DNA from 3 places in the Enterobacter cloacae complex sp. HYC003_NIDB genome. Region 2 is predicted to be linked to each of the others. Evidence: predicted binding sites of a transcription regulator. Region 2 holds the regulator's gene; each other region holds the start of a gene.
What was found. The regulator Fur, encoded in region 2, represses iron uptake genes when iron is present. The targets are predictions, from matches to a motif close to ATAATAATGAGAACNACTATCAA.
Positions count from the first base shown of each region.

Region 1: exbB (tol-pal system-associated acyl-CoA thioesterase) is a predicted target of Fur. The motif match lies at 3,803-3,825, and genes of this name have one in related genera.
Region 3: fhuE (ferric-rhodotorulic acid/ferric-coprogen receptor FhuE) is a predicted target of Fur. The motif match lies at 4,851-4,873, and genes of this name have one in related genera.

Region 1 is NZ_CP114220.1:803,770-814,396, reverse strand. It holds gene O1722_RS03875 (aldo/keto reductase) at 1-424, shown strand, start outside; gene O1722_RS03870 (TIGR00645 family protein) at 529-1,017, opposite strand; gene O1722_RS03865 (ESA_00282 family adhesion-associated protein) at 1,061-1,564, opposite strand; gene O1722_RS03860 (hypothetical protein) at 1,668-2,072, shown strand; gene O1722_RS03855 (hypothetical protein) at 2,074-2,499, shown strand; gene exbD (TonB system transport protein ExbD) at 2,580-3,005, opposite strand; gene exbB (tol-pal system-associated acyl-CoA thioesterase) at 3,010-3,741, opposite strand; gene metC (cystathionine beta-lyase) at 3,993-5,180, shown strand; gene yghB (DedA family general envelope maintenance protein YghB) at 5,323-5,982, shown strand; gene O1722_RS03830 (AraC family transcriptional regulator) at 6,028-6,927, opposite strand; gene yqhD (alcohol dehydrogenase) at 7,123-8,286, shown strand; gene dkgA (2,5-didehydrogluconate reductase DkgA) at 8,392-9,219, shown strand; partial or broken gene O1722_RS03815 (DUF3362 domain-containing protein) at 9,306-10,316, opposite strand; gene O1722_RS03810 (hypothetical protein) at 10,431-10,627, opposite strand, start outside.
Region 2 is NZ_CP114220.1:3,436,427-3,447,053, reverse strand. It holds gene nagE (PTS N-acetyl glucosamine transporter subunit IIABC) at 138-2,087, shown strand; gene glnS (glutamine--tRNA ligase) at 2,257-3,924, shown strand; gene chiP (chitoporin ChiP) at 4,371-5,768, shown strand; gene chiQ (ChiQ/YbfN family lipoprotein) at 5,816-6,142, shown strand; gene fur (ferric iron uptake transcriptional regulator) at 6,234-6,680, opposite strand; gene fldA (flavodoxin FldA) at 6,972-7,502, opposite strand; gene ybfE (LexA regulated protein) at 7,658-7,945, opposite strand; gene ybfF (esterase) at 8,074-8,847, opposite strand; gene seqA (replication initiation negative regulator SeqA) at 9,031-9,576, shown strand; gene pgm (phosphoglucomutase (alpha-D-glucose-1,6-bisphosphate-dependent)) at 9,601-10,627, shown strand, end outside.
Region 3 is NZ_CP114220.1:2,683,477-2,694,103, reverse strand. It holds gene O1722_RS12765 (GntR family transcriptional regulator) at 1-435, opposite strand, end outside; gene ydfG (bifunctional NADP-dependent 3-hydroxy acid dehydrogenase/3-hydroxypropionate dehydrogenase YdfG) at 526-1,272, opposite strand; gene dcp (peptidyl-dipeptidase Dcp) at 1,416-3,449, shown strand; gene O1722_RS12750 (YncE family protein) at 3,710-4,768, opposite strand; gene fhuE (ferric-rhodotorulic acid/ferric-coprogen receptor FhuE) at 4,933-7,101, shown strand; gene O1722_RS12740 (hypothetical protein) at 7,107-7,352, opposite strand; gene O1722_RS12735 (extracellular solute-binding protein) at 7,684-8,598, shown strand; gene O1722_RS12730 (molybdate ABC transporter permease subunit) at 8,613-9,359, shown strand; gene O1722_RS12725 (DinI family protein) at 9,680-9,919, opposite strand; gene O1722_RS12720 (amino acid permease) at 10,007-10,627, opposite strand, start outside.

The DNA of each region.
Region 1 (10,627 bases), 2.3 Mb from region 2:
CGGCCTGCTGGACGCGCTGGAGAAAAACGGAACGGGCTGTATCGCCTTTACCCCGCTGGCACAGGGCCTGCTCACCGGAAAATACCTGAACGGTATTCCGGACGGTTCACGTATGCAACGCGAAGGGAAAAAAGTGCGCGGCCTGACGGAGAAAATGCTGACGGAAGCCAACCTGAGCAGCCTTCGTTTGCTGAACGAAATGGCGCACGCGCGCGGGCAGACGATGGCGCAGATGGCGCTAAGCTGGCTGTTGAAAGATGAGCGTGTAACGTCGGTGCTGATTGGCGCGAGCCGCCCGGAGCAGCTGGAAGAGAACGTTCAGGCGCTGAATAACCTGCGCTTTAGCGAAGATGAACTGACGCGGATTGACCAGCACGTTGCGGATGGTGAGCTGAATTTGTGGCAGGCGTCGTCGGATAAATAAATAGTGCGGCCTGCTGCCCTCACCCTGTCCCTCTCCCACAGGGAGAGGGAGATTGATATTCCCTCACCCTGTGGGAGAGGGTTAGGGTGAGGGGCATGGTGAATTTATTTCTTACTGATCTTATCCAGATACCCCATCACAAACGCCGACAGCACAAACGTCAGGTGGATAATCACATACCACATCAGCTTATTATCCGGGACGTTTTTCGCGTCCATAAAGACGCGTAACAGGTGTATAGACGAAATCGCCACAATCGACGCCGCGACTTTATTCTTCAGCGATGAGGCATCCATTTTCCCCAGCCAGTTGAGCTTTTCTTTGTGCTCGGCGATATCAAGCTGAGAGACGAAATTCTCATAACCGGAGAACATCACCATCACCAGTAATCCCCCCACCAGCGTCATATCCACCAGCGACAGCAGAACCAGAATCAAATCGGCTTCTGCCACGGAGAAAATGTTTGGCAGGACATGAAATATCTCCTGGAAGAACTTGATCGTCAGGGCGACCAGCGCCAGGGAGAGACCAAAATAGACGGGTGCGAGCAGCCAGCGAGAGGCATACATTGCGTTTTCAAAGAAGCGTTCCATAAAATCCTGTCTGCAAACGAAACCAGCACTCAGTATATCTCAACTATACCTCGTTGGGATCCACATCCGGACGCGCATACTCCGGCCAGACCAGCGCGACCAGTTCCGGGTAGGCTTCCAGGCTAAACTCGCGAAAACACTGGCGCAGATTTAATACGTCTAAATCGGAGTACGACACCTTCTCGCCATTCAGACAGCGTTTTTTGATATTGTCGTAATATTTATAAACCGCCGAATTAAGGTCGCTACAACGGCGCTGCGCGTCGAACAGGCCGGGCGTATCATTAATTTCAGCCATTTTCATTCGCTTAATTGTCGCATGGAGAAAATCGATATATTCGTGATTTACCCGCCAGTACCAGACCGGCGTCACGGCGTTCATCAATACGGAGAAATGATCTTCCCCCTCCTCTTTCGACATCAATTCAGGCTGCGGCGGTTCACTGACGTCTTTTGACGCTTTCGGTTTATTTAACTCTTGCATCAATAAAAGCACGCCAGCGGTCAGTAATAGTAACGTTATGACCGTAAAGAAAATGCTGTTCATGGGTAGGCTCCATTTTTTTTGATTTTAAAATTGCCTCATGTTATTGTCAACGAATCTCACCCTTTTTCCACCCCCACCTTTTTTGAAATTAAAGGAAATTAAAATGCTGCCCGACAATCTTGTCCCGGCAAAGTACCACATTACGCCTGTGGAACAGCCTTCGACGGAAGCAGATAAAGAGGCGAATTTCACTCAAGGAAAAAGAAAACTCTCCGACTATGAAGCCGACATATTAATTGGTGTTTCACGCACCGGCAAATCCCGTAATATGGTGCTGGAAGAGCACGATCGCCATTTAAAAGAGCGTTTATTTCGCGCCATCAAGATTGAAGCCTTAGTTCATCTACTAAATGATTTACAGGCCGAAGGGGAAATAGATGCCCAGACGCTCAGTCAAATAATGACCGAGAAAACGCAGCAAATAAATGAGGCCGGCAATGAAATTTGGCTTAATTTAATTACGCGTGAAAAAAACAATCCCATTTTTTATAACCTGGGGGAAGATTAACGTGAATGATGACAGCGGTAATAACGTTTATTTGACTTTAGATGATAAGAAAAGCGATGAATTTATCTTAAAGCAGAATCTCGACGCCCTGAAAAAGATAAAAAATGACGAGATGACGCGAATTACGCAGGATTTGGTTTCGATTCCGGCCACGCTGGTGCGCCTGAAATGGCAGAATCGTCGGGAGATTTACGCCTTGCAGGCCAAGGAGGAGATTTACGGCGCGGTGATGAACGCCATTATTGAACAGCGCCCTGAGCTTAAAGAGAAGATCCTCGGGCGACTGGAGGCGAACTATCAGTACCTGCTGGCACGCGAGACAGCCACCCTGCGCCTGACCCGTAAACTCTCGGAAGGTCATTACCGAACTTCAAACGTGACCTGTGTAGCGCTTGATGAAGAGGCGCCGACGGCGCCTTCAGTGTGAGTCAACAATGATTGTTGCGGAATGCAGGCCGGGTAAAGCGACGCCGCCACCCGGCAGGGAAGGCTGCAAAAGCTTTCGTTTTACTTCGCGGACGCTTTCTCTTCGCCGACCAGACCAATCTTCAGGTATCCCGCCTGATGCAGCGTGTCCATTACCTTCATCATGGTTTCATAATCGACGGTTTTATCCGCGCGGAAGAAGACGGTGGTGTCTTTCTTGCCGCCGGTCAGCTGGTCCAGCGCCGGAATAACCGAGGCATCCGTTACCGGATCGTTGCCCAGGAACATGGACTTATCGGCCTTCACGGACAGGTAAATAGGCTTTTCCGGACGCGGCTGCGGCTGGCTGGAGGACGCAGGCAGATTCACCTTCACGTCCACCGTCGCCAGCGGTGCGGCAACCATAAAGATAATCAGCAGAACCAGCATGACGTCGATAAACGGCGTCACGTTGATCTCATGCATTTCACCGTTATCGTCCAGATTTTCATTAAGACGCATTGCCATACAATCAACCTACGCGCAGTTTGGACGCCGCATGTACCGGTTTAACGGCGCTGGCGTTCAGGTCCAGATCGCGGCTTTGCAGCAGCAGAACCTGCGCGGCAACGTCACCCAGTGTGGCTTTGTAACTGCCAATCATGCGCGCGAAGATGTTATAGATAACAACCGCCGGGATAGCGGCAACCAGACCGATAGCCGTGGCCAGCAGCGCTTCTGCGATACCCGGCGCGACGACCGCAAGGTTAGTGGTCTGCGTCTGGGCGATACCGATAAAGCTGTTCATGATGCCCCAGACGGTACCGAACAGGCCGACGAACGGGGAGATGGCGCCGATAGTCGCCAGGTAGCCGTTACCGCGGCCCATATGACGACCCACGGCCGCAACGCGACGCTCCAGACGGAAGCCGGTACGCTCTTTAATGCCTTCGTTATCTTCACTGCCTGCGGAGAGTTCCAGCTCGTTCTGCGCTTCGTTCACTAACAGGGTAGTCAGGCTTTTCGCATGGAAGGATGAGGTGATATCAGAAGCCTGATCCAGAGAGCGGGCTTCCGCCAGCTGCTTCTGCTCACGCTTGAGGCGGCGTTTTTGTGAAAGAAGTTCGGCGCTCTTGCTGAAGAAGATAGCCCAGGTGATCACGGACGCCAGAATCAGGCCGATCATCACAATCTTAACTACGATGTCAGCATGTTGATACATGCCCCAAACGGAGAGATCCGTCTGCATCAAATTATTACCCACTCTGTATCTCCAGGACGCAAATCACAAAATCTGAACGTAATAATATCAAAACGTCGTCGAATTGATAGTAGTTCTCATTAGTATTTACATAGTGCCGTAATTTTCGCTCACTTTCCTTGCGCTTACGCAGTAAAAATTTCTTATGCGAATTTTTGATAATATTTTCTGCTTATTCGATAAGCATCCGGATGCACATTCTGACAATCGTGGTAGTCTGGACGTCCAGACGTATAAAAAAAGGGTTAGCGAACATGACTAAAAAGCAGCTTGAGACCACGCTGGTGCAGGCAGGACGCAGTAAGAAATACACGCAGGGCTCGGTCAACAGCGTGATCCAGCGCGCCTCCTCGCTGGTGTTTGATACCGTTGAAGATAAAAAAATCGCTACGCGTAATCGCGCGAAGGGCGGGCTGTTTTACGGTCGTCGTGGCACGTTAACCCATTTCTCGTTGCAGGAAGCCATGTGCGAACTGGAGGGCGGCGCGGGCTGCGCGCTGTTCCCGTGCGGCGCGGCGGCGGTCGCCAATACTATTCTGGCGTTTGTGGAACAGGGTGACCACGTCCTGATGACCAATACCGCCTACGAGCCAAGCCAGGACTTCTGCACCAAAATACTCAGCAAGCTCGGCGTCACCACCAGCTGGTTCGATCCGCTGATTGGAGCCGGTATTGCCGGGCTTATTCAGCCCAACACGCGCGTTGTGTTCCTGGAATCTCCCGGCTCCATCACCATGGAAGTGCATGACGTCCCGGCCATCGTGAAGGCGGTGCGCAGCATAGCGCCGGAAGCGATCATCATGCTCGACAACACCTGGGCGGCAGGTGTGCTGTTTAAAGCCCTGGAATTTGACATCGATATCTCCATTCAGGCGGCGACCAAATACCTGATTGGCCATTCCGACGGCATGATCGGTACGGCGGTGTCTAACGCCCGCTGCTGGGATCAATTGCGTGAAAACGCCTACCTGATGGGCCAGATGGTGGATGCCGATACCGCCTACATGACCAGCCGGGGCATCCGTACGCTCGGCGTACGTTTGCGTCAGCATCACGAAAGCAGCCTGCAAATTGCACAGTGGCTGGCGCTGCATCCGCAGGTGGAGCGCGTTAACCATCCGGCGCTGCCGGGCAGCAAGGGCCACGAATACTGGCAACGTGACTTTACGGGCAGCAGCGGGTTGTTCTCATTTGTTCTTAAAAAGCGCCTGAATGACGCCGAACTGGCAAGCTATCTGGATAACTTTACCCTCTTCAGCATGGCCTATTCATGGGGTGGGTTTGAATCGCTGATCCTGCCCAACCAGCCGGAGCAGATTGCGGCCCTGCGCCCAGGCGGCGAGGTGGACTTCGAGGGGACCTTAATCCGCCTGCATATCGGGCTGGAAAATGTGGACGATTTAATTGCGGATTTATCGGCAGGATTTGAGCGCATCGTGTAAAGTGCTGGCTGAAATGTACTCCCCGGACGCTATTCTGAACACCGCAAGCAGAAAAGTCTGTATGAGATGCGCCTGCGATCAACCCCGACAGGCAAAATTGGGAGTACAATAGCGTTATATCTGCTGTTCCACAGGAAAGTCCATGGCTGTTATTCAAAATATCATCACGGCGCTCTGGCAACACGATTTTGCCGCGCTGGCGGACCCGCATGTCGTCGGGATTGTCTATTTCGTGATGTTCGCGACGCTGTTTCTGGAAAATGGATTACTGCCAGCCTCATTTTTACCCGGTGACAGCCTGCTCCTGCTCGCAGGGGCGTTAATCGGCAAGGGCGTGATGGACTTCGCACCGACAATGGTGATCCTCACCTCTGCGGCCAGTCTCGGCTGTTGGCTGAGCTACCTGCAAGGGCGCTGGCTTGGAAACACTCGCGTGGTGAAAGGCTGGCTGGCGCAGCTGCCGCATAAATATCACCAGCGCGCGACCTGCATGTTTGACCGTCACGGCCTGCTGGCGTTACTTGCCGGGCGTTTTCTGGCGTTTGTTCGTACCCTGTTGCCTACCATGGCGGGTATTTCAGGCCTCTCTAACCGCCGCTTCCAGTTCTTCAACTGGCTGAGCGCCCTGCTCTGGGTAGGCGTGGTCACCACGCTCGGCTACGCGCTGAATATGATCCCCTTTGTTAAGCGCCATGAAGACCAGGTGATGACCTTCCTGATGATCCTGCCGATTTTCCTGCTGGTTGCAGGGCTGGTGGGTACCATTGCGGTGGTGATTAAGAAAAAGTATTGCAGCGCATAAATAAAAGCCGGGTGGCGCTACCGCTTACCCGGCCTCCGTTTCCCCTCAGGCTCCCTGCATGGTTCTTATACGTGACGCATCTTCCCCCGGCGTGACGCCGAAGTAGCGCTTAAACTCCCGACTAAACTGCGACGCGCTTTCATACCCGACCCGCATCGCCGCGGCGCTGGCCTTCATGCCATCGTGGATCATCAGCATCCGCGCCTTATGCAGACGGTAGGTTTTGAGGTACTGCAACGGTGACGTGCTGGTGACAGATTTAAAGTTATGGTGAAACGCCGAGACGCTCATATTGGCTTCCGCCGCCAGCTGGTCAACGCTGAGGTTTTCCGTGTACTGGCTCTCGATGCGCTTCAGCACGCGGCTAATCAGGCTGAAGTGCGTTTGCCGGCTTACCAGCGCCAGCAGCGCCCCGCCGCCCGGTCCCAGCAGCACATGGTAAAGAATTTCGCGGATAATCTGCTTTCCGAGAATACGCGCATCCAGCGGCCTTTCCATCACGTCTAACAGGCGTTCAATCGCGCAGAGAATTTCCTCCGACAGGGTCGCGGAGTTGATACCGCTTGCCGCCATTGACGGCCGGAAAAGTTCGTCCTCCCCAATCTCCATCAGCAGCTCCTGCAACTGGAGGATGTCGACGTTGACGCGGATCCCGGCCAGCGGTACCTCCTCTGTCGCGAAAGTTTCACATTCGAAGGGTAAAGGTACTGTCAGAAGCAGATATTCATTGGTGTCGTAACGGAACACGCGCTCATTGATATAGCCAATCTTATGGCCAGAAAAGAGAAACACGATGCCGGGCTGATACATCACCGGGGTGCGCGTCCCGGGCTGGGTACCGTACAGCAATCGGATATCCGGCAGCAGCTCAGCCGAATCATTTCCGTTATCTATCATTCTTTTAATCTGCGACGTTAGCTGGCGGCAGATGGCATCACGGTTCATTTTCAGTTACTCCGGGTACGGTTTCCGACGCTGACAGTGTGCGCATTTTCTTACCGTTTCTCCAGCGCGCTGTAGAAATGGGCAAGACATCGGCAGGAATGTGCATTGAGAGGATAGCGCCTGCCCGCCACAATGAGCAGCATCAGGTTGCCTTCTGCGCCACCACGATTTTTTACCCACTACAGGGAACAAGCCATGAACAACTTTAATCTTCATACCCCAACCCGCATTCTGTTTGGTAAAGACGCCATCGCCGACCTGCGCGCGCAAATCCCCGCTGACGCCCGCGTCCTGATTACCTACGGCGGCGGCAGCGTGAAAAAAACCGGCGTACTGGATCAGGTGTACAGCGCTCTGGAAGGTCTGGACGTGCGCGAGTTCGGCGGTATCGAGCCTAACCCGTCTTATGAAACGCTGATGAACGCGGTAAAAATCGCCCGTGAGGAGCAAATCACCTTCCTGCTGGCGGTGGGCGGCGGCTCCGTGCTGGACGGCACCAAATTCATCGCGGCGGCGGCCCATTACGCTGACGGCATCGACCCGTGGCATATTCTGGAAACGGGCGGCAGCGACATCAGCAGTGCGATCCCGATGGGCTCCGTGCTGACGCTGCCGGCCACCGGATCAGAGTCCAACAAAGGCGCGGTCATCTCCCGTAAAACCACCGGTGACAAGCAGGCCTTTATGAACGAACACGTTCAGCCCGTGTTCGCGATCCTCGATCCGGTTTACACCTATACCCTGCCTGCACGTCAGGTGGCGAACGGCGTGGTCGACGCCTTTGTTCACACCGTTGAGCAGTACGTTACTTACCCGGTAAACGCCAAAATTCAGGATCGTTTCGCGGAAGGCATTCTGCTGACGCTGATTGAAGAAGGTCCAAAAGCGCTGAAAGAGCCTGAAAATTACGACGTGCGTGCCAACGTGATGTGGGCTGCCACCCAGGCGCTGAACGGCCTGATCGGCGCAGGCGTGCCGCAGGACTGGGCTACCCATATGCTCGGCCACGAGCTGACGGCGATGCACGGCCTGGATCACGCCCAGACGCTGGCGGTGGTTCTGCCTGCGCTGTGGAACGAAAAACGTGACGCTAAACGCGCCAAACTGCTCCAGTACGCCGAACGCGTGTGGAACATCACCGACGGTTCCGACGATGCGCGTATCGATGCCGCGATTGAAGCCACCCGTCACTTCTTTGAAAGCCTGGGCGTGCCAACGCGTCTCTCTGGCTATGGCCTGGACGGCAGTTCCATCCCTGCCCTGCTGGCGAAACTGGAAGCACACGGTATGACGCAGATCGGCGAGCATGGCGACATCACCCTGGACGTCAGCCGTCGTATTTACGAAGCGGCACGCTAAGCGTTTTTAGGATCCTGACTTTCGTTTTTTGACATTTCGTCCAGACTTAATGCACATCACATCGTCGGAGGTTCCCTCCGGCGATGAGCACCTGAAGGAGGAAAAATGGCAAACCAAACCGTAATCAAGCTACAGGACGGCAACGTGATGCCCCAGCTGGGGCTAGGTGTATGGAAAGCCGGTAACGACGAGGTCGTCTCCGCCATTCATAAAGCCCTGGAAGTCGGCTATCGGTCCATCGATACCGCCGCCGCCTATAAAAACGAGGACGGCGTGGGAAAAGCGCTTACCAGCGCCGGCGTTCCCCGGGATGAGCTTTTCATCACCACCAAGCTGTGGAACGACGATCAAAAGCGTCCCCGCGAAGCGTTGCAGGAGAGTCTGGAGAAACTCCAGCTCGATTTCGTCGATCTTTATCTCATGCACTGGCCGGTACCGGCTATCGACCATTACGTTGATGCCTGGAAAGGGATGATTGAACTGCAAAAAGAGGGGCTGATAAAAAGCATCGGCGTCTGTAATTTCCAGGTTCATCATCTGCAACGCCTGATTGATGAAACGGGCGTCGCGCCGGTGATTAACCAGATTGAGCTGCATCCGCTGATGCAGCAGCGCCAGCTTCATTCATGGAACGCCACGCACAAGATCCAGACCGAATCCTGGAGCCCGTTGGCTCAGGGCGGCGAAGGGGTGTTTGACCAGAAAATCATCCGTGAACTGGCGGATAAGTACGGTAAAACCCCGGCGCAGATCGTCATTCGCTGGCATCTGGATAGCGGTCTGGTGGTGATCCCGAAATCGGTCACGCCATCGCGTATCGCCGAGAACTTCGACGTCTGGGATTTCCGCCTGGATAAAGACGAGCTGGGTGAAATTGCGAAGCTGGATCAGGGCAAACGGCTTGGGCCGGACCCGGATCAGTTTGGCGGGTAATCCCCTCACCCTGCCCTCTCCCCGGAGGGGAGAGGGTTAGACCTGTAGGCCCGGTAAGCGCAGCGCCACCGGGCATTGTTACAGGTTTAACCGGTCTTACGTTTTACGTTCTTCTTCGTTCCCGCAACACCGTTCAAACGCTGATGCGCAATAGGCGTGTGCTTGGTCAGCGCCGGGCGCGTGTTGCGGTTCTGGCGGCGCGCTTCGCGCATCTCTTCCAGCGTTGGCGCTGGCACCAGGCAATCACGACGCGAGCCGATCAGGTGCTTTTTCCCCATCTCTTCCAGCGCCTGACGGATCAGCGGCCAGTTCTTCGGATCGTGATAACGCAGCAGCGCTTTATGCAGACGGCGCTGTTTATCCCCTTTCGGCACCACCACGTCTTCGCTCTTATAACCAATCTTACTCAGCGGGTTTTTGCCGGTGTAATACATGGTCGTCGAGTTGGCGAGCGGCGACGGATAGAAGTTCTGCACCTGATCCAGACGGAATCGACGCTGCTTCAGCCACAGCGCCAGGTTCACCATGTCTTCATCACGGGTGCCGGGGTGTGCGGAGATGAAATATGGGATCAGATACTGCTCTTTTCCCGCCTGTTTTGAATAGGTATCAAACAGCTGTTTAAAGCGGTCATAGCTGCCCATGCCCGGCTTCATCATTTTGGACAGCGGGCCTTCTTCGGTGTGCTCCGGGGCGATCTTCAGATAACCGCCAACGTGGTGCGTCGCCAGCTCTTTGATGTAGCGCGGATCTTCCACCGCAATGTCGTAACGCACGCCGGAGGCGATCAGGATCTTCTTGATGCCTTTCAGGTCACGGGCGCGACGGTAAAGATTGATCGTCGGCTCGTGGTTGGTGTCCATATGCTCGCAAATGCTCGGATAGACGCAGGAGAGACGACGGCAGGTCTGCTCGGCGCGCGGCGATTTACAGCGCAGCATGTACATGTTGGCCGTTGGACCACCCAGATCGGAGATCACGCCGGTAAAGCCCGGCACCGTGTCGCGAATCGCTTCGATCTCGTTAACAATCGACTCTTCGGAACGGCTCTGAATAATACGGCCTTCGTGTTCGGTGATCGAACAGAGCGAGCACCCTATAATTCTGATCATTTAGAAATTTTTTTGCGTTTAAAATCAATGAATTGAAAGATTTCATTTTTCTAAGTCTGATAAAACAGATGAAAACCCAACTGACTATACTCATAAAACTCAATCTTTGCGCTGCTGTACGATACCAGTAATTACAGGTGCCGAGTTTAACATCATGAAAAGTAGCCCAATAATGAATGACGCAACGCCAGCTGCGGTGCCTAACTTCTGACTGAACACCATTGAAACAAAGTACATATTTGGGATAAAAACGGACATAGCAATCACGAAAAGTAACTTATTCAGATAATTATTTA
Region 2 (10,627 bases):
TGTTTAATTTGCGATACGAATTAATTTTTCACACACTCACACTGCCAGTGAATCATCAACTGTATCTATCGTTCGTAACACAATAAAAACATAGTTTATGCGCGAGTCTTAACAAAGGGTCTCGTAGGGGGAATAGGATGAATATTTTAGGTTTTTTCCAGCGCCTCGGTAGGGCTTTGCAGCTCCCTATCGCCGTGCTACCGGTTGCAGCGTTGCTGCTGCGATTCGGGCAACCCGATCTTCTTAACGTGCCGTTTATTGCCCAGGCAGGCGGCGCAATTTTTGACAACCTGGCGCTGATTTTCGCCATCGGTGTGGCGTCAAGCTGGTCAAAAGACAGCGCTGGTGCCGCGGCACTGGCAGGGGCTGTCGGTTACTTCATCCTCACGAAAGCGATGGTAACCATCAACCCTGAAATCAATATGGGTGTGCTGGCAGGTATCATTACCGGCCTGGTGGGTGGCGCCGTGTACAACCGTTGGGCAGGTATCAAACTTCCTGACTTCCTGAGCTTCTTCGGCGGTAAACGTTTTGTGCCGATTGCGACGGGCTTTTTCTGTCTGATCCTCGCCGCCATCTTTGGCTACGTTTGGCCACCGGTGCAGCATGCTATCCATGCGGGTGGCGAGTGGATCGTGTCTGCGGGCGCAATGGGCGCGGGCATCTTCGGTTTCATTAACCGTCTGCTGATCCCAACCGGTCTGCATCAGGTACTGAACACCATCGCCTGGTTCCAGATTGGTGAGTTCACCAACGCGGCCGGCGCGGTATTCCACGGTGATATCAACCGCTTCTACGCAGGCGACGGCACCGCGGGCATGTTCATGTCTGGCTTCTTCCCAATCATGATGTTTGGTCTGCCTGGCGCGGCGCTGGCAATGTACCTGGCTGCGCCGAAAGCGCGTCGCCCAATGGTTGGCGGGATGCTGCTGTCCGTTGCGATCACCGCCTTCCTGACCGGCGTGACCGAGCCACTGGAATTCCTGTTCATGTTCCTGGCTCCGCTGCTGTATCTGATGCACGCGATCCTGACCGGTATCAGCCTGTTCGTCGCCACCCTTCTGGGTATCCATGCTGGCTTCTCCTTCTCCGCAGGCGCCATCGACTATGTGTTGATGTACAACCTGCCGGCGGCAAGCAGCAACGTCTGGATCCTGATGGTGATGGGCCTGATCTTCTTCGTTATCTACTTCGTTCTGTTCAGCGCGGTTATTCGTATGTTTAACCTGAAGACGCCGGGCCGCGAAGATACGAAAGATGATGTTGTGACCAGTGAAGCCAACAGCAATACCGAAGAGGGTTTAACCCAGCTGGCAACCAACTACATTGCCGCTGTGGGTGGCACCGACAACCTGAAAGCGATCGATGCCTGTATTACCCGTCTGCGTCTGACCGTAGGTGACTCCGCGCGCGTGAGCGATGCAATGTGCAAACGCCTGGGTGCGTCTGGTGTGGTGAAACTGAACAAACAAACCATCCAGGTAATCGTGGGTGCGAAAGCCGAATCTATCGGCGATGAAATGAAAAAAGTGGTTGCCCGTGGGCCGGTCGCTGCCGCCTCAACGGATAACGCGGCAGTGGCTGACGCGCCGGTTGCAAAACCGCAGGCTGTGCCAAACGCGGTGACCATCGCTGCGCTGGTTTCTCCGGTGACAGGTGACGTTGTTGCGCTTGAGCAGGTGCCTGACGAAGCGTTCGCCAGCAAAGCGGTCGGTGACGGCGTGGCGGTGAAACCAACGGACAAAACCGTGGTCTCTCCGGCTGCCGGTACTATCGTGAAAATCTTCAACACCAACCACGCGTTCTGCCTGGAAACGGAAAAAGGCGCGGAGATCGTTGTCCATATGGGTATCGATACCGTTGCGCTGAACGGTCAGGGCTTTACTCGTCTGGTGGAAGAGGGTGCTGAAGTGGCGGCAGGTCAGCCGATTCTGGAAATGGATCTGGACTTCCTGAATGCCAACGCGCGCTCCATGATAAGCCCGGTCGTGTGCAGCAACATCGACGACTTCAGCGGTCTGGTGATCCAGGCGCAGGGTCAGGTGGTTGCAGGCCAGACGCCACTGTATGAGATTAAAGGCAAGTAATCGCTCCTGAGTAGAGTTATGCCTTTAGCGGCGGGGGATATCCTCCGCCGCTTTTTTTTGCAGCAATTGCCCCCATTATTTTCTTCCGGGACGTTTTAAGGGTTGTCACTACGTCCGGCTTATAAGATCATATGCCGTTATACGTTGTTTACGCTTTGAGGAATCCACGATGAGTGAGGCAGAAGCCCGCCCGAGTAACTTTATTCGTCAGATCATCGATGAAGATCTGGCCAGTGGTAAGCACACCACAGTCCACACGCGTTTCCCGCCGGAGCCAAATGGCTACCTGCACATTGGTCACGCCAAATCGATCTGCCTGAACTTTGGTATTGCGCAAGATTACCAGGGGCAGTGCAACCTGCGTTTCGATGACACCAACCCAGTAAAAGAAGACATCGAATACGTTGAGTCGATTAAAAACGACGTGCAATGGCTGGGCTTCAACTGGTCTGGCGATATCTGCTACTCCTCAGACTATTTCGATCAGCTGTATGCCTATGCGGTTGAACTGATTAACAAAGGTCTGGCATACGTCGACGAATTGTCTGCTGACGAAATCCGTGAATACCGCGGTACGCTGACTCAGCCTGGTAAAAACAGCCCGTTCCGCGATCGTAGCGTGGAAGAGAACCTGGCGCTGTTTGAAAAAATGCGTGCCGGTGGCTTCGAAGAAGGTAAAGCGTGTCTGCGTGCCAAAATCGATATGGCGTCTCCGTTCATCGTGATGCGCGATCCGGTGCTGTACCGCATTAAGTTCGCTGAACACCACCAGACCGGTAACAAGTGGTGCATCTACCCGATGTACGACTTCACCCACTGCATCAGCGATGCGCTGGAAGGCATTACGCACTCTCTGTGCACGCTGGAATTCCAGGACAACCGTCGTCTGTACGACTGGGTGCTGGATAACATCACCATTCCTGTGCATCCGCGTCAGTACGAGTTCTCTCGTCTGAACCTGGAATACACCGTGATGTCCAAGCGTAAGCTGAACCTGCTGGTCACCGACAAGCACGTTGAAGGCTGGGACGACCCGCGTATGCCCACCATCTCTGGCCTGCGTCGTCGTGGCTATACCTCGGCGTCTATTCGTGAGTTCTGCAAACGTATTGGCGTTACCAAGCAGGACAACACCATCGAAATGGCGTCTCTGGAATCCTGCATTCGCGAAGACCTGAACGAAAACGCGCCGCGCGCGATGGCAGTGATCGATCCAGTGAAACTGGTCATCGAAAACTATCCGCAGGGTGGAAGCGAACTGGTCTCGATGCCTAACCATCCTAACAAACCGGAAATGGGCACCCGCGACGTGCCGTTCAGCGGTGAAATCTGGATCGATCGCGCCGACTTCCGTGAAGAAGCGAACAAGCAGTACAAGCGTCTGGTGCTGGGCAAAGAAGTGCGTCTGCGTAACGCCTATGTGATCAAAGCCGAGCGCGTAGAGAAAGATGCGGAAGGTAACATCACGACCATCTTCTGTACGTACGACGCAGAGACGCTGAGTAAAGATCCGGCGGATGGCCGTAAAGTAAAAGGTGTAATCCACTGGGTGAGTGCGCAGCATGCGCTGCCGGTTGAGATCCGTCTCTACGATCGTCTGTTCAGCGTACCTAACCCAGGCGCTGCGGAGGACTTCCTGGCGGTTATCAACCCTGAGTCGCTGATTATCAAGCAGGGGTATGCCGAGCCGTCTCTGAAAGCCGCTGAAGCCGGTAAAGCGTTCCAGTTTGAACGTGAGGGTTACTTCTGCCTGGACAGCCGTTACAGCACGGCGGAAAAACCGGTATTTAACCGTACCGTCGGTCTGCGTGATACCTGGACTAAGATCGGCGAATAATCACGCTGGCATGGTCAATGAGAAACAAACGCCGCGTAATGCGGCGTTTTTTTATTTAACGATCATGTCGTTAAGCATCGGGATGATGAATTAAAGCCAACATTCCAGGTCAATGTGGTGCTACTTATTTTATTTAAAAAAGTTTGTTGTTTTCCAAAAACAGAAACGCTGAAAAATATATTCACAATATCAATGTTACTTACTGAAAATTAGCGCATTCCCCCGCCAGTACTTGCTTCCCGGTAAATGTTACAAAGCACTACGAAATATGTGCTCTTCGTCATAATCCTGACTTTTGCCTGATTAAAAGCATTGATAATTCGCGTCGCGAAAAATAACCTAAAGACGGTAGTTAATTCGAGGGTATTTCTGACTACCCCTGACCACTTGGTCTTTTCTGTTTTTCGCCGTTTAAGGCGTTTTAATTCGTCAAAGAGGAATAATCTATGCGTACGTTCAGTGGCAAACGTAGTGCGCTGGCGCTGGCTATCGCCGGTGTGACAGCAATGTCGGGCCTGGTGGTTGCGCCAGAGGCAAAAGCAGCAGGTTTCATCGAAGATTCCACCCTCACGGGCGGTATTTATTACTGGCAGCGTGAGCGTGACCGTAAAGACGTCACTGAAGATAAATACAAAACCAACCTTTCTCACTCGACCTGGAACGCCAACCTTGATTTCCAGTCGGGATATGCCGCCGATATGTTCGGGATCGATATTGCAGCGTTCACCGCAATTGAAATGGCCGAAAATGGCGACAGCGGCCATCCGAACGAAATTGCGTTCTCCTCCAGCAATAAAGCCTACGACGAAGACTGGTCCGGCGATAAAAGCGGAATCAGCCTGTATAAAGCGGCTGCAAAATTCAAATATGGTCCGGTCTGGGCGCGTGGAGGTTATATCCAGCCAACCGGCCAGACGCTGTTAGCACCGCACTGGAGCTTTATGCCAGGTACCTATCAGGGTGCGGAAGCCGGTGCTAATTTTGACTACGGCGATGCGGGGGCGTTGAGCTTCTCCTATATGTGGACCAACGAGTACAAAGCGCCGTGGCACATTGAGATGGACAAGTTCTATCAGAACGATAAAAAAACCAAAGTTGATTATCTCCACTCGCTGGGGGCGAAGTACGACTTCAAAAACGATCTGGTGCTGGAAGCTGCTTTTGGTCAGGCTGAAGGCTATATCGATCAGTACTTTGCTAAAGCCAGCTACAAATTTGATATCGCGGGTAGCCCGCTGAGCACCAGCTATCAGTTCTACGGTACGCGCGACAAAGTCAGTGATGGCAGCGTAAATGATATCTATGACGGCACCGCGTGGTTACAGGCGCTGACCTTCGGTTACAAGGTAGGTCAGGTTGATTTACGTCTGGAGGGAACATGGGTCAAGGCAGAAGGGCAGCAGGGCTACTTCCTGCAACGTATGACGCCAACCTACGCCTCTTCCAATGGTCGTCTGGATATCTGGTGGGATAACCGCTCTGACTTTAACGCCGACGGCGAAAAGGCGGTCTTCTTCGGCGCAATGTATGACCTGAAGAACTGGAATCTGCCTGGCTGGGCGGTGGGTGCGTCCTACGCGTACGCCTGGGACGCAAAGCCAGCAGATATGGCTACGCCAGACGCCTACTACGATCCGAATTACCGTCTGAAAGAGTCTTCATACAGTCTGGATGCGATTTACACCCTTCAGGAGGGCCGTGCGAAAGGCACGATGTTCAAACTGCACTTCACCCAGTATGACAACCACTCCGATATCCCGAGCTACGCGGGCGGTTACGGCAACATCTTCCAGGATGAACGTGACGTGAAATTCATGGTCATTGCGCCATTCACAATCTTCTGATGAACACGCAGGCGGGCGAAATCCCGCCTGCATGGAGACTGCATATGATGAAAAAAATGGTAATCGTTGCGCTGCTGGCATCGGGGCTGGTGGCGTGTGCGCAGGATCAGGCGCAGAAAGAAGACTCCCGTCTGAAGGAGGCGTATAGCGCCTGCATCAATACAGCACAAGGATCGCCAGAGAAGATTGAAGCCTGCCAGAGCGTGCTGAATGTGCTGAAAAAAGAGAAAGCGCATGAGCAGTTTGCGACGCAGGAAAATGTTCGCGTGATGGATTACCAGGCCTGTATCCAGGCGCGGAAAAGCGGTAACGATCAGGAAGTGGCGAAGCGTTGCGATAAGATCTGGGACGAGATTCGCAATAACAATAAATAAGTTGCTTTACGCCCGGTGGCGCAGCGCCACCGGGCTTTTTTCAGGCAAAAAAAAGCCAACCTTACGGCTGGCTCAGAGTATGAACACGATATTATTTCGCGTCGTGCGCGTGGTCGTCTTCGCGGCAATCGCCTTCAGCGCAGTGACCGTACAGGTACAGGCTGTGGTTGGTCAGGCGGATGCCATGACGGGCGGCGATTTCACGCTGGCGTGATTCAATGGAATCATCGCTAAATTCAATGACCTTGCCACAGTCGAGGCAGATCAGGTGATCGTGGTGATGCTGCTGAGTCAGCTCGAACACGGATTTACCGCCTTCGAAATTATGACGAGTAACAATGCCCGCGTCATCAAACTGGTTCAGCACACGATAGACGGTTGCCAGCCCAATCTCTTCACCCATATCGATAAGACGCTTATAAAGGTCTTCCGCACTGACATGGTGATTGTCTGGCCCCTGAAGCACTTCAAGGATTTTTAACCGAGGAAGCGTTACTTTCAGGCCAGCTTTCTTTAATGCGGTATTGTTGTCAGTCATGCGGAATCTGTCCTGTTGCTAAACGATTCACTTCAAAAGAAGAAGTGACAGAAAATGCACTTGGGATAATGCGTCTCATTATAGAACTGCCATGGCTAAATGAAAACTGCAAGTCTCAAGCAAAGTATGCTTATAAAAACGTGGTATCACCAACAAACTTGTTCGATGGCACCCACTTTTTACCAGGGGGATATTGTACAGGTCTGGGCGAAAAAGTTAAAAGTTTGTAGCAATTAATTTAATCGGTTTTACCTGGAAAACGGGCGCAACCGGAGTTGCGCCGCAGGGATATCAGGCGTTAAGGATATCGTCCAGGTTCAGCTCTTCACGAACCTGCTTAACCCATTTTTCTACACGCTCAGCGGTCAGCTCTGGCTGACGGTCTTCATCAATGGCCAGGCCAACGAAGTGATCGTCATCTGCCAGACCTTTGGACGCTTCGAAATGGTAACCCGCCGTTGGCCAGTGACCGACGATCGCAGCACCGCGTGGCTCAATGATGTCGCGAATAGTGCCCAGCGCATCACAGAAATACTCAGCATAGTCTTCCTGATCGCCACAGCCAAACAGGGCAACCAGCTTGCCGTTGAAGTCTACTTCTTCCAGCGTCGGGAAGAAATCGTCCCAGTCACACTGTGCTTCACCGTAGTACCAGGTCGGGATGCCCAGCAGCAGGATGTCATAGCCCTCGAGATCTTCTTTGCTGCTCTTGGCGATGTCATGCACATCAGCAACGTCTTTACCGAGCTGTTTTTGAATGTTTTTTGCGATATTTTCAGTATTGCCGGTATCACTGCCAAAGAAAATGCCGATGATTGCCATGAGTAAAATAACCTCTTGAAACTTAATGGTATGGTGGCCCAAATTGTCCACGGATAAGGGCAATAATAGCAGAACAGGCAACCCTGCGGAAACAGCTATCACGCAGGACTGCACTCTGTGCTACATGAAAAAGGTAATATTGGGGATTTTCTGACTCACGCCTTGCCGCGTAACGTCTCAAGCTGGGCGATCAGCATCTCTTCGATCAGTTCGCTGCGGCTGATGTTGCGCGCGTCAGCTAACTCGTTAAGCGCATCGACGGCATCGGCATTCAGCTTCAGTTCGACACGCTTAAGCCCACGATTTTTATCGCGTTTAAGCTGGTTGCGTTTATTGATACGCAGCTGTTCATCGCGCGAAAGCGGATTCGTTTTCGGTCGTCCCGGTCGACGCTCATTCGCGAACAGATCTAGTGTCGTACGGTCCGTTTGTTCTTTGGCCATGATTCTGAGACTTCGGGGGAAACACGCCGCCCTGCTAATGCCCGGGCGATAAGCGCGCCATCATACATCACCCAAATCCACACGCCAACGACTGGAAGCCCGTCGTCTTCCGGTCGCTGGCTTTTTAATCAATTCGCTGTATCAGTAAGATAGCGGCGAATGGCGCGCAGGACGGCATCCGGTTTTTCCGCGTGTACCCAGTGTCCGGCACCGGCAATGACGTGAGCGCGAGCCTGCGGGAATTGCGCCAGCAGCGTGTCACGATACGCATCAGTGACGTAAGGGGAGTTGCCGCCGCGAATAAAAAGGGTAGGGTGCGGCCAGGCGGGGACGGTTTCCCAGCCCACAATATGCGAATACTGATCCCACAATACCGGGACGTTAAAGCGCCATTGTCCGTCAACAAACGATTTCAGCAGGAACTGAACTACGCCTTCCTCATCAAGATGCTCACGCATAACGGCAGCCGCCTGCTGGCGGGTTGCGACACCCGCTTCGGTGACCGCATTGATGGCGGTAAAAATCTCATCGTGACGGCGAACGTCGTAATTGACGGGCGCAACGTCGATGACCACCAGCCCGGAAATTCGCTCAGGGGCCAGCGCAGTGAGCGCCATCACCGCTTTGCCGCCCATTGAATGCCCGATAAGCGTCGCTTTCTGGATATTATTCGCATCGAGGGTGTCCCGCAGATCCTGCGCCATGGCTGCGTAGGTCATCTCCTCCGAGCGCCCAGAAAGACCGTGATTGCGCATATCAACCTGGAGGATCGCGTGATCGGTCACTAAATCGCGCGCCAGCACACCCAGATTATCCAGGCTACCAAACAGGCCGTGAACCAGTACGATGGGAGAATTATTGTTCGGCGATTGTGCAGTTTGCGCTCGGGTATTCAATTTCATGGCAAAGTTCTTTTTTTAGGTTTGTCAGGTTAGGGTATCATGTTGACCATTCTGCCGCCCGGGGGCAAGGATCCAGTTTAATCTGACTTTTGCCGCCAACCTGGTTTGACGCTATCCGCTGTTGGGATTTGACCTTATAATCTCAACGACTTGTATTCAGATAAGATATCGCACTGGATTAAGATGAAAACAATCGAAGTTGATGACGAACTCTATCAGTATATTGCCAGCCAGACGCGGCATATTGGGGAGAGCGCGTCCGACATTTTACGGCGCATGCTTAAAATTTCCGCCGCCTCACAGCCCACTCCTGTCACTAAAGATGTCGTGTCTCAGCCGAGCGTTGTTGCACAAGTAAAACCTGCCGTCATGCCGGCAAAAGACAAAGTGCGCGCGATGCGCGAGCTGCTGCTGTCCGATGAATATGCCGAGCAGAAAAAGGCGGTTAACCGCTTTATGCTGGTGCTGTCTACACTTTATTCACTGGATAACAACGCATTTGCAGAAGCGACAGAGTCGCTGCACGGTCGCACGCGCGTTTACTTCGCAGGCGACGAGCAGACCCTGCTGCAAAATGGCAACCAAACCAAACCCAAACACGTTCCCGGTACACCATACTGGGTGATCACCAACACCAATACGGGCCGTAAGTGCAGCATGATCGAACATATCATGCAGTCCATGCAGTTCCCGGCGGAATTGATCGAAAAGGTTTGCGGTACAATTTAACCCTTGCATCAGAAGGACCAGGCAATGGCAAATCACAGCCGTGCAGGACAACCTGCACAACAAAGCGATTTGATTAACGTCGCTCAACTGACCGCGCAGTACTACGTGCTGAAGCCGGTGGTGGGCAACGCAGAACACGCAGTGAAGTTTGGTACATCTGGCCACCGCGGTAGTGCGGCGCGCCACAGCTTTAACGAACCGCACATTCTGGCCATTGCTCAGGCCATCGCGGAAGAGCGCGCCAAAAATGGCGTCACCGGTCCGTGCTATGTAGGGAAAGATACCCACGCCCTGTCTGAACCTGCTTTTATCTCCGTGCTGGAAGTGCTGGCGGCGAACGGCGTAGACGTGATTGTTCAGGAGAACAACGGTTTTACGCCAACGCCAGCGGTTTCTAACGCTATTCTGGTACACAACAAAAAAGGTGGCGCGCAGGCTGACGGCATTGTGATCACCCCGTCACACAACCCACCGGAAGATGGCGGCATCAAGTACAACCCACCTAACGGTGGCCCGGCGGATACCAACGTCACGAAAGTGGTGGAAGATCGTGCCAACGCGTTACTGGCTAACGGTCTGAACGGTGTGAAACGCATCTCGCTGGATGAAGCCATGGCCTCCGGCCACGTGAAAGAGCAGGATCTGGTGCAGCCGTTCGTGGAAGGGCTGGCGGATATCGTCGATATGGCCGCTATCCAGAAAGCCGGTCTGAAGCTGGGCGTGGATCCACTGGGCGGCTCCGGTATTGAATACTGGAAACGCATTGCCGAGCACTACAAGCTGGATCTGACAATCGTGAACGATCACGTCGATCAGACCTTCCGCTTTATGCACCTGGACAAAGACGGCGCGATCCGTATGGACTGCTCCTCCGAATGCGCAATGGCTGGCCTGCTGGCGCTGCGCGACAAGTTCGATCTGGCGTTTGCCAACGACCCGGACTACGATCGCCACGGTATCGTCACCCCGGCAGGGCTGATGAACCCGAACCACTACCTGGCTGTTGCAATCAATTATCTCTTCCAGCACCGTCCGCAGTGGGGCAAAGAGG
Region 3 (10,627 bases), 750 kb from region 2:
CTGCGCCAGTTTCTGGTGGAACTCGTCGTCCAGCTGGAAAAAGTCGTTTAACTGTTTGCGGTCGATGGCGATTCGTTGCTGATGCAGGTTTTGCTCCAGCAGGTAGCACTGGTTATCGTTGATGAGCGACGCGGCGCGACGCACCACGGCGCACTCGATGGCCTGGCGAACAAAACAGCCATTCCGTACCTGCGAAAGCGAAATTTTATTTACATAGCTGCCGCGCTGAGGGCGGATCTGAATAAGGCCGTTTTCTGCAAGCTTAATAAACGCCTCACGTACGGGCTGACGGGAAACGTCAAAACGTACCGAAACCTCTTTTTCTGAGAGTGGCGTTCCCGGTGGGATCAGGCAGCGAACAATATCACGGCGTAAGATGCGATATATTTGCTGATTAACGGGCTGGGTAGGATTAAGTTGCGATTCAGCGGCCATGGGTTGTGATTTCTCAGAGAGTTAACCTGAACATACTACCATTCTTTTCCCTGCCATCACATACCCGGCCCGCAGGCCGGGCAGGGTAAATTAACCGCGATGCACGCTGAGTCCGGCATAGGTCTGGCTGACGGGCATCATCTCAACCGTATTGATGTTGACGTGCTTCGGCAGGGTCGCGACCCACCAGACGGTTTCGGTGATATCTTCCGGCGTCAGCGCATTCGCGTTTTCATAGGTTTTATCCGCTTTCGCGTCGTCGCCTTTGAAACGCACGTTGGAGAATTCAGTTCCGCCTACCAGACCCGGTTCAACATCGGTCACGCGGATCGCGGTTCCGTGCAGGTCGGTGCGCAGGTTCAGGCTGAACTGGCGGACAAAGGCTTTGGTCGCGCCATAGACGTTGCCGCCCGCGTAAGGCCAGCTTCCGGCGGTGGAACCGATGTTAATGATATGGCCACGGTTACGTTCAACCATGCCCGGCAGCACGGCGCGGGTCATGTACACCAGCCCTTTGTTGTTGGTGTCGATCATGTTTTCCCAGTCTTCCACGCTGGCTTTGTGGGCAGGCTCCATGCCCAGTGCCAGGCCAGCGTTATTGACCAGCACGTCAATTTCACGCCATTCGGCAGGCAGGTTGGCAATCATCTCTTCGATGGCGGCGCGGTTGCGGACGTCCAGCTGCGCGGTCAGAATGCTGTCACCCAGCTCGTCTTTTAGCTCCTGCAAACGCTCCTGACGGCGCCCTGTTGCAATCACTTTGTGTCCGTTGGCGACGAAGCGACGCGTGATGCTTTCACCAAAACCCGCTGTCGCCCCGGTAACTAAAATAATCATCTCACTGTTCCTCAACGCTTTTTGTGTTGTACTAACATAGCACGCTCTCCGGCACGTCGTTAAGGCAACATTTGTATGACGCCATTGCAGGCCGGCGCAGGCTGGCCTACTCTGGGGAGAAATACCGTGCTCAGGAGTAAACGATGTCGGTCAACAATCCTTTTTTTGAAATTAGCCTGTTGCCTTATCAGGCGCCACGTTTTGATGCGATTAACGACAGCCATTATCGTCCGGCATTTGATGAAGCAATGCGCCTGAAGCGTGCAGACATTGACGCGATTATCGCGCAGCGCGCCGCGCCGGACTTCGACAATACCGTGCTGGCGCTGGAAAAGAGCGGGGCCATGCTGTCGCGCGTGAGCAGCGTGTTCTTCGCCATGACGTCCGCACACACCAACGATGATCTTCAGGCACTGGACGAGCAGTTCTCCACCGAACTGGCCGGGCTGGCGAACGATATCTGGCTAAACGATACGCTTTTCGCCCGCGTGGAAGCCGTCTGGCAGGATCGCGAGGCGCTGGATGCCGAATCCCGACGACTGACGGAGGAGATGTATCAGCACTTTGTTCTTGCTGGCGCGCGTCTGAACGCCGATGAAAAAGCCGAGCTGAAAGCCCTGAATACCGAAGCCGCCACCCTGACCAGCCAGTTCAACCAGCGCCTGCTGGCGGCGAACAAGGCGGGAGGGCTGGTGGTGGACGATGTTCACCAGCTTGACGGGCTCAGTGCGGAGGAGGTGGCTGCCGCGGCTCACGCTGCCGCAGAAAAAGGGCTGACGGATCGCTGGCTGATCCCGCTTTTGAATACCACGCAACAGCCCGCGCTGGCGGCGCTGTCGTTGCGCGAGACCCGTAAAAAGTTGTTCAGCGCGGGCTGGGAACGCACTCAGAAAGGCGACGAAAACGATACGCGCGAGCTGATCCGTCGGCTTACCGCGTTACGGGCAAGACAGGCGCAGCTGCTCGGCTTTGACAACTATGCGAGCTGGAGCATTGCCGATCAGATGGCGAAAACGCCTGAAGCCGCGCTCGAATTCATGCGCGGGATAGTTCCTGCGGCACGCGGCAGGGCCGCGCTGGAGCAGGCGGATATTCAGAAGGTCATCGACGACGAGCAGGGTGGTTTTACGGTACAGGCCTGGGACTGGGCGTTTTATGCCGAACGCGTGCGCTCAGCGAAATACGCGCTGGATGAGTCGCAGATCAAACCCTATTTCGCGCTCAATACCGTGCTGGAAGATGGCGTATTCTGGACCGCCACGCAGCTGTTCGGTATCCGCTTTGTCGAGCGTTTTGATATTCCGGTTTACCACCCGGATGTTCGCGTGTGGGAGATTTTCGACCACACGGGTGAAGGCATGGCGCTGTTCTACGGCGACTTTTTCGCGCGTGATTCCAAAGCGGGCGGCGCGTGGATGGGGAATTTTGTTGAGCAGTCTTATGAGTTTGCCGCGCGTCCGGTGATTTATAACGTCTGCAACTATCAAAAAACGGCGAACGGGCAGACCGCGCTAATCTCCTGGGATGATGTGATTACCCTGTTCCACGAGTTTGGCCATACCCTGCATGGCCTGTTTGCCAGCCAGCGCTATGCCACGCTTTCAGGCACCAACACGCCACGTGATTTCGTTGAATTTCCTTCGCAAATCAATGAACACTGGGCCAGCCATCCGCAGGTGTTTGCGCACTTTGCTCGTCACTATCAAACAGGCGAACCGATGCCGGATGCGCTGCGGGAAAAAATGCTCAATGCGACCCAGTTTAATAAGGGTTATGACATGACGGAGCTATTGAGCGCCGCGCTGCTGGATATGAACTGGCACGGCATTCAGGAGCCCGTTGAAGACGTGGAAGCCTTTGAAGCCGCCGCGTTGAAAAAAGAGGGGTTGGATCTTCCAGCCGTACCGCCGCGCTATCGCAGCAGCTATTTCGCCCACATCTTCGGCGGCGGCTACGCGGCGGGCTATTACGCCTATCTCTGGACGCAGATGCTGGCGGACGATGGCTACCAGTGGTTTGTCGAGCAGGGCGGTTTGACGCGCGTGAACGGACAGAAATTCCGCGAGGCGATTTTGTCCCGCGGCAACAGCACTGATTTAGCTGAACTTTACCGGAACTGGCGCGGGCACGATCCGAAGATCGAACCGATGCTGGAGAATCGCGGATTGAGTGCGTAAGGCTTTTTAGTGTGGGAACAGAACCGGGCGCGAGGCCCGGTTTTTTCTTTCCCAAAATGAATCCTTAATTCTGCGAAATTTGCAGGAGGATAGGGGCCAGCTTCACGTAGCTACACCTTTACTTTTACCCAGTAAGGATCCCCGCGACTTTAGAACATCTGGCGCTTTAACCCGACTTTATCCGTTGGCCGGACTAAATATACTGCTTCAGCGTCCACGTTTATAAGTCAGCCATCCCTCACAGGATGGCTGTATATTGTTTAATTTAATGAAATACGAACCACACTATCCGGGCCTTTCGTCGTGTTGTCGTCATTGAAGTCCTGCTTCACGGTTACGTATAACGTTTTACCGTCCGGTGTTACCAGAAGACTGTTGGGATGGCTGGTGAACGTCCAGCTGTTTTTCACAGCATAGCTCCCGGCGTCAAGCTGCAACACCTTCCTGGATTCGCGCTGAGTGATGAAAATTTCGTTGCGCTCAGCGTTAAACTTAATTCCCAGCGCATCGCCTTTAAGACGCTTGATAACTTTCCCGCTGCGCTCATCAAATACCAGTGTGGTTTTGGCTTTTGAATCATCAGTCACGAACAGGCGCCCGGTGGCCGGATCTTCTGCCATATTCAGGAACAAATACGCTTTTTTATCTCCCGGCGTCCAGCGCTGTTCGATTTTATACGTCTCCGGGTTAATCACCAGAATTTCACCGCCGCCATTGGCGGCATAAAGGCGGTCTGTCAGCGGCGAATAAATAATCCCCGTCACCCATTTCCCGGCATTTTCGATTCGGGCTTTTAGCGTCATGGTGTTGGCATCAACCACGGAGATAAACCCAGGGTCGGCAACGCCGCCGATAAACAGTTGTCCCTTGTGGAAGAGGATTTCACGCGCACCAACCGGGTCGCCATCCTTGTCTTTGCCTTCAAACATCAGGCGCTGTAGCACCTTGCCGCTTTGCACGTCCACTTTCGATACCCCGCCATCAAGGGTGTTGGTGGTGTAGTAGACCTTGCCATTATCGTCCGCTGCCATGCCGAAGTTTTTCAGGTCGGTGTGGGTTTCACCTTGCGTGGCAAGCGTTGTGGGATCCAGTTTATAGAGCACCCCGCCGTTGACGTTTTTGAAACTCTGTGCGCTCGCAACGTACAACGCGTTTGCCGTTGGGGAGTAAACCATCTCATACAGACCGTCAGCGAGTTCGCGCTGCTTGAGTTCGGCCGAACCCGGGAGGGCTGCTGACGCCGTTGCGCTCAGGGTTAACGCCGCGGTAAGAATGCTTAAGCCCCATGTCTTTCCTTTTAGCCAATGGAATGTGTTCATTTTTTGTTCCTGTCATGCGCGAGCCGCGCTGATTTTGATAAATATACATTTATTTACATTTAACTTACAAAATTACCTGTGCATAATAAAGCAAATAATTATCATTTCCATTCTTATTTGGATGAATGATTTGCACATAACGACAACAACAGACAGGTAACATGATGATTTTTAAAGGCAGGGCTAATCGCGCGAAAGCGCCCGCAGGATTAATTCCTGCTTCCTTCTCACTTTCACTGCTTGCGCTGGCAATGTCCGCCGTCATGCACCCGGCACAGGCGGATGAAAATACGCAAGAACAAGAGATGGTTGTCTACGGTGACGGGAACGGGAGCGCCGACTCGCAGCAGGATTATGCGGTAAAAACCACGCGTTCAGGCACCAAAATGCTGCTGACCCCGCGCGATATCCCCCAGTCAGTCAGCGTCGTGACGCGCCAGCGTATGCAGGATCAAGACCTGCAAACCATTGACCAGGTACTTACCAATGCCACCGGCGTTTCGTCGCAGCAGGTTGATAGCGAGCGTTCCAGCTACTTTTCCCGCGGCTTTGAAATCACCAATTTCGCCTACGATGAGATCCCCACATCAATGGGCGACGCGTGGAACTTTGGCGATGCGCAGGAAGATACTGCCATTTATGATCGTATAGAGATTGTGCGTGGCGCAAACGGCCTGATGACCGGCGCTGGCGATCCGGGAGCAACGGTGAACATGGTGCGTAAACGTGCCGACAGTAAAACCTTCAGGGGCAACGTCAGCGCAAGTTACGGAAGCTGGAACAAACAGCGTTATGTGGGCGACATCTCCGCGCCCCTCAATTCCGACGGCAGCCTGCGTGGGCGCGTCGTGGCAGGTTATCAGGATCAGGACAGCTGGCTTGACAGATATGGCAAGCGCAAGAAATTTCTCTATGGCGTCATTGAAGGCGATGTAACGGAACACACGACGGCCTCGCTGGGCTGGGACTATCAGCAAACAAACACAGCCAACCCGACCTGGGGCGGATTACCCAGCCTGTACAGTAACGGCAGTCGTACCCATTACGATCGCAACGTCAATACCTCGGCAGACTGGACGGGATACTCCGTTGAGTCGCGTAAAGTTTTTGCTAACCTCACCCACAACTGGGATAACGGCTGGTCGGTGCGTTTCAATGGAACCCACGGCGCGCAAACGTTCAATGATACCCTGCTTTATGTGATGGGCAATCCGGACGCCACCACCGGAGAAGGCGCATCAGGCTGGGGTAGTAAGGATCGCGGCAAGCGCACTCTGGACGCCCTTGATGCCTACGCCAGCGGGCCTTTTGAACTTCTCGGGCGTCAACATCAGCTGATGGCCGGAGCCAACTATAGCCGACAGCACAATGCTACCTTCAGCAAAGACGGGCCAATGGACAGTGCTCAGATTGGCATCTTCAACAACAGCTGGGACGGCAGCGTGGCCGAGCCGGAGTGGGGCGACTGGTATCAAAATGCGGATGATATCGTGCGGCAAAAATCGGCGTATACGGCGGCACGCCTGTCGCTGGCGGATCCGTTGTCGCTAATCGTTGGCGCACGTTATACCCAGTACAGCTCAGATGGCAGCAGCGGCGATATGCGTAAATACAACACCACCCCTTACGGCGGGCTGGTGTATGACATCAACGACAGCCTTTCCGCTTACGCCAGCTATACCTCAATTTTTGCCCCGCAAACCAAACGCACGAAAGAGGGTGCATGGCTCTCTCCCGTCACCGGTAAAAATTATGAAACCGGCCTGAAGGCAGACTGGATGGACGGTCGACTGACCACCAACGTTGCCGTATTCCGCATAGAACAGGAGAACGCGGGGGAGGAAATCAGCGGGGTATTCGTTAATGGATCCAGCGAACAAGCTTATCGCGCAACCAAAGGCGCAGTGAGCAAAGGCGCGGAATTTGAGGTGAACGGTGCCGTTACCGACAATCTTCAGCTTACCTTCAGCGCGACCCGCTATGTTGCCCGTGATTCAGATGGCCGCTTCAACAGCTTTGCGCCGCAGACGCAGCTTAAGGTGTTCAGCCGTTACCGCGTCCCGGCGCTTCCGGATCTGACAGTAGGCGGCGGCGTAAACTGGCAGAATCAGGTGTACAAAGATGTCACCGGTCCGGACGGCGAGACGCAGCGCCTCTATCAGGGCAGCTATCCGCTCGTCGACTTGTTCGCGCAGTATCAGCTGACGAAACAGCTGGCGGTGCAGGCAAACGTTCGTAACCTGTTCGACCGCGAATACTACTCCTACCTCGATGACTCTGCCGTCTATGGCGAACCGCGTAGCGTCTCGGTAAGCATGAGTTACACATTCTGATCTAATCAGCTTATCGCTATCCTGGCCATCACCTGTTCCGAAATGCGCTTCGGCCCCACCAGCGGCAACGACACGGCGATGGCCGCCATGCCATTGCCATCCTGGTAACGAATAATATGCCGGTTTGAACGGGTGACGAGCCAGGTGCCGGAAACATTGGTCCAGTTAAAGAAGACGTATGTTGGATAGACGCAAAAGCGTAAATATTCAATGAACAGGACGCCCTCAGACTCGAGGGTAATCCTGAGCAATACACAACTCCTCAAGTTATTTAATCACTATGTATCTATCTATCTATATAGCGAGTTGGGCTACAACTGTGCAAAAGACCTTGATGACAATGAGTTCAAGATTCTTCTACGCAAAGCCACGAGGAGTTTACGCAGCATGTTTCATGAACAATTGCCCACATTTGGATGACAACATCTGAATAAGTCGACCATGCACCACCCAGACCGATTTCCTTTTATTCAACCTTGCATCAACGGCGCGCTTGAGGAGGTTGTCATTGCGGTGATTTTTCTGGAAAATTCGATATATAAAAGAATATATAGCGAGAGGGTGTTTATGGCCAGGAAACGAATGCAGGTTGTGCTGGTGGCGGTTGCGCTGATGCAAATGCCATCCATGGCGCTGGCAAAGGATATCAGGGTGACTTATGCCGGTTCCATGGGCAAAGTAATGGACCAGGGGTTAGGTCCGGCTTTTTCCAGAGCAAATAACGACGGCTATCAGGGGCAGGGCCAGGGTGCATACGGGATGGCACGCCTGCTTGCAAGCCACAAAATTGAGGCCGATGTGTTTGTCTCCATCACCCCGGGGCCGATGCAAATTCTCAAAGACGCCGGGCTGATAGATGAGGCGGTCCCTGTCGCCAGTACCAGCATGGTGGTCGCTTACAGTCCTGAGGGTAAATATGCAGCGCAGTTTGAACAGGCCAACAGAAAGAAAGACGGCTCGTGGCTGACTCTGCTTACGCAGAAAGATGTCTTATTTGGCCGCACCGATCCTTATGTCGACCCAAAAGGCCAGAATATTGTGTTTAGCCTGATGCTGGCGGAAAAGTATTACAACATGCCGGGCATCACCGATAAAATTTTAGGCTCGCTGCAAAACCCACAGCAGACTCATCAGGAAGGAGGGCTGCTGGCGCGTCTGGAAAGCGGTCAGGTGGATGCAGCAGCGGGATACGAGAGTGAAGTTCGATCAGCGCATTTGCCGTATGTCGCGCTGCCGGATGAAATAAACCTCAGCAACCCGGCGATGACGAAACAGTGGTATGACACTGTCAGTTTTACCATTAAAGACAGCAAAGGCCAGGATCAAATCCTGCACACTCAACCAATGGTGTTCTATGCGGCGGTGCTGAAAAACGCGCCGAATGGTGTAGAACAGGGACAAAAGTTCGTATCGTTCATGCAAAGCGCCGAGGGGCAGAAATTGTTCAAAGCGTTTGGCTACGCCGAACCTAAAGGAGACAGCTTATACGCCCGCTAAGAAAACCGGGCTGGGTGGCGGGGTGGTTATCTCTGCCCGCTATCCTGCTGTTAAGTATCCCCTTTATCACGCTGATTAGCGTCACGCCCTGGCATCATCTGAAGCTGGCCTGGCGCGACGACAGCGCCATTGTCGTCTCTATGGGACTGGGTGTGCTGGCACTCGGAATTATCATTCTTATCGGCATGCCGGTGGCATGGTGGCTGTCACAAGCCACGGGTCGAAAACGATTGATCGGTGAACTGCTGGTGATGATCCCACTGCTGACGCCACCGCTGGCAATGGGGATTTTGCTGGTTTCGGCTTTCGGGCCTTATGGCGTGATTGGCCGCTGGCTTTCACTGTTGGGAGCTACGCTGGTAAATAATCCGGCGGCGTTTGTGCTGGCTCAGGTTTACGGCGCTTTGCCTTATTTTATCGTGGTGTCGCGTTCGGCGTTTGCCACTGTTCCCAAAAATATTCTTGAAGCGGGACAAACGTTGGGAGCTTCTCCCTGGAACCGCTTTCGTTTTCTTACATTACCCCTGGCATTGCCTGGGCTGGCTTCTGCCGTAACACTCGCCTGGGTTCGCGCGGTAGGCGAGTTCGGGATCGTGATGATCTTTGCTTATTTCCCGCAGGGTATACCGGTAAAGCTGTATACCAATCTGCAAAATGACGGGGTGGACACAGTATATACTTTGCTATGGATGCTGCTGGTAGTGACGCTTCCCCTGCCAATGGTCTGCTTTGCTCTTGGCAAACGAATGGCCAGGAAATGAACACCCCTTAGATCGTCCGTTCCTCGTTCATAGCGGATGAGCTTGCTCACGTTTCCTTTTCAGCGGGCTACCTCGAATAACCCCAAACCGGATTCTTCATAAAAGGCCACACACAGAAACCTCCAGTCAGTCAGACTGAAAGTACAGGGCAGGAAGAAAATGTGGCGCGCGCTGGATATGTCTTACAATCGGATCGGTGGGATTATGCTGGGGGAACCATGGAGGCGTAAATCGGTACGTCGCGATAGCGGAAGAAATTACGCAAAGTTAACGTTGTATGCTCTTTGTCTCCCGAAGCCAGGACCGGGCTTTGCGCCCGGTTACTCTTGTATTAACCACATGTCCGACTCTTCGAACATCTCCTCAAGCATGCGGTTGAGCTTTTCACGGTCGCTTTTGCTGGCGTCGCTGTTCAGGCCGTTCGCTTGCATTGGCTTAACCGTCACGCTGGCATCAGGAAAAATCCGGTGCACGCGTTTTGTCAGTTCGGCCAGAATGATTTCCCTGGCTCCCTCCAGCCCCTGTACGTTTCGCTTGTCATAAACCAGTTCCACAAACATGATTGTTTACCTTATGGATATTACGCATGTGATTCAGCCTGAACGTAAAATACTACTGTATATGGGTACAGTCAAACGGCGTTCAGACTAAAGCATTGTCCAGAGCAATGCAGACAGCGTTGCCAGCCCGCCCAGAACAACCAAAAACACCGTCACGCCGCGAAGCTCTGCCAGCGAGGGGCGGGTGTATATGAGGTACGCCGGGATGAGGAACAGGATCACCGCGATCAGTGGTCCGCAGAACATTTCAATCAGGCTGAGCACATCCGGATTGGCATAAACAATGCCATAGGTCAGCAGGAACAGCGCCAGAGAGGCCAGCCGCTTGCTGGCGTTGGCCTTTTTGCCGGATACGCTGGCAGCCAGCTGACCAAACGTTTGTGCGACCGACAGACCTACGCCGAGGAAGGATTTCGTCATACCGATGATAGCGATGAGCGGGGCAATGTGGTAAATCAGGCTGAAATCACCGTTTCCCTTCATCACCGACAGCACATTCAGGTTTTCCGCCTTCGCTCGCACAAAGTTGTCATGGGGGATCCCCAGCACGCAGCTCAGCACGAAAAAGAGGATACTGGCGAAGATAGCTAAGTAGGCGATACGGATCACGAACAGTGCCTTTTTCTCACCCTCCGCTTTCCTCTCCCGGTAGTAAGAGCTCAGCGGGGAGACCATAGGCGCACAGCAAAACGAGAAGGTAATAAGCGG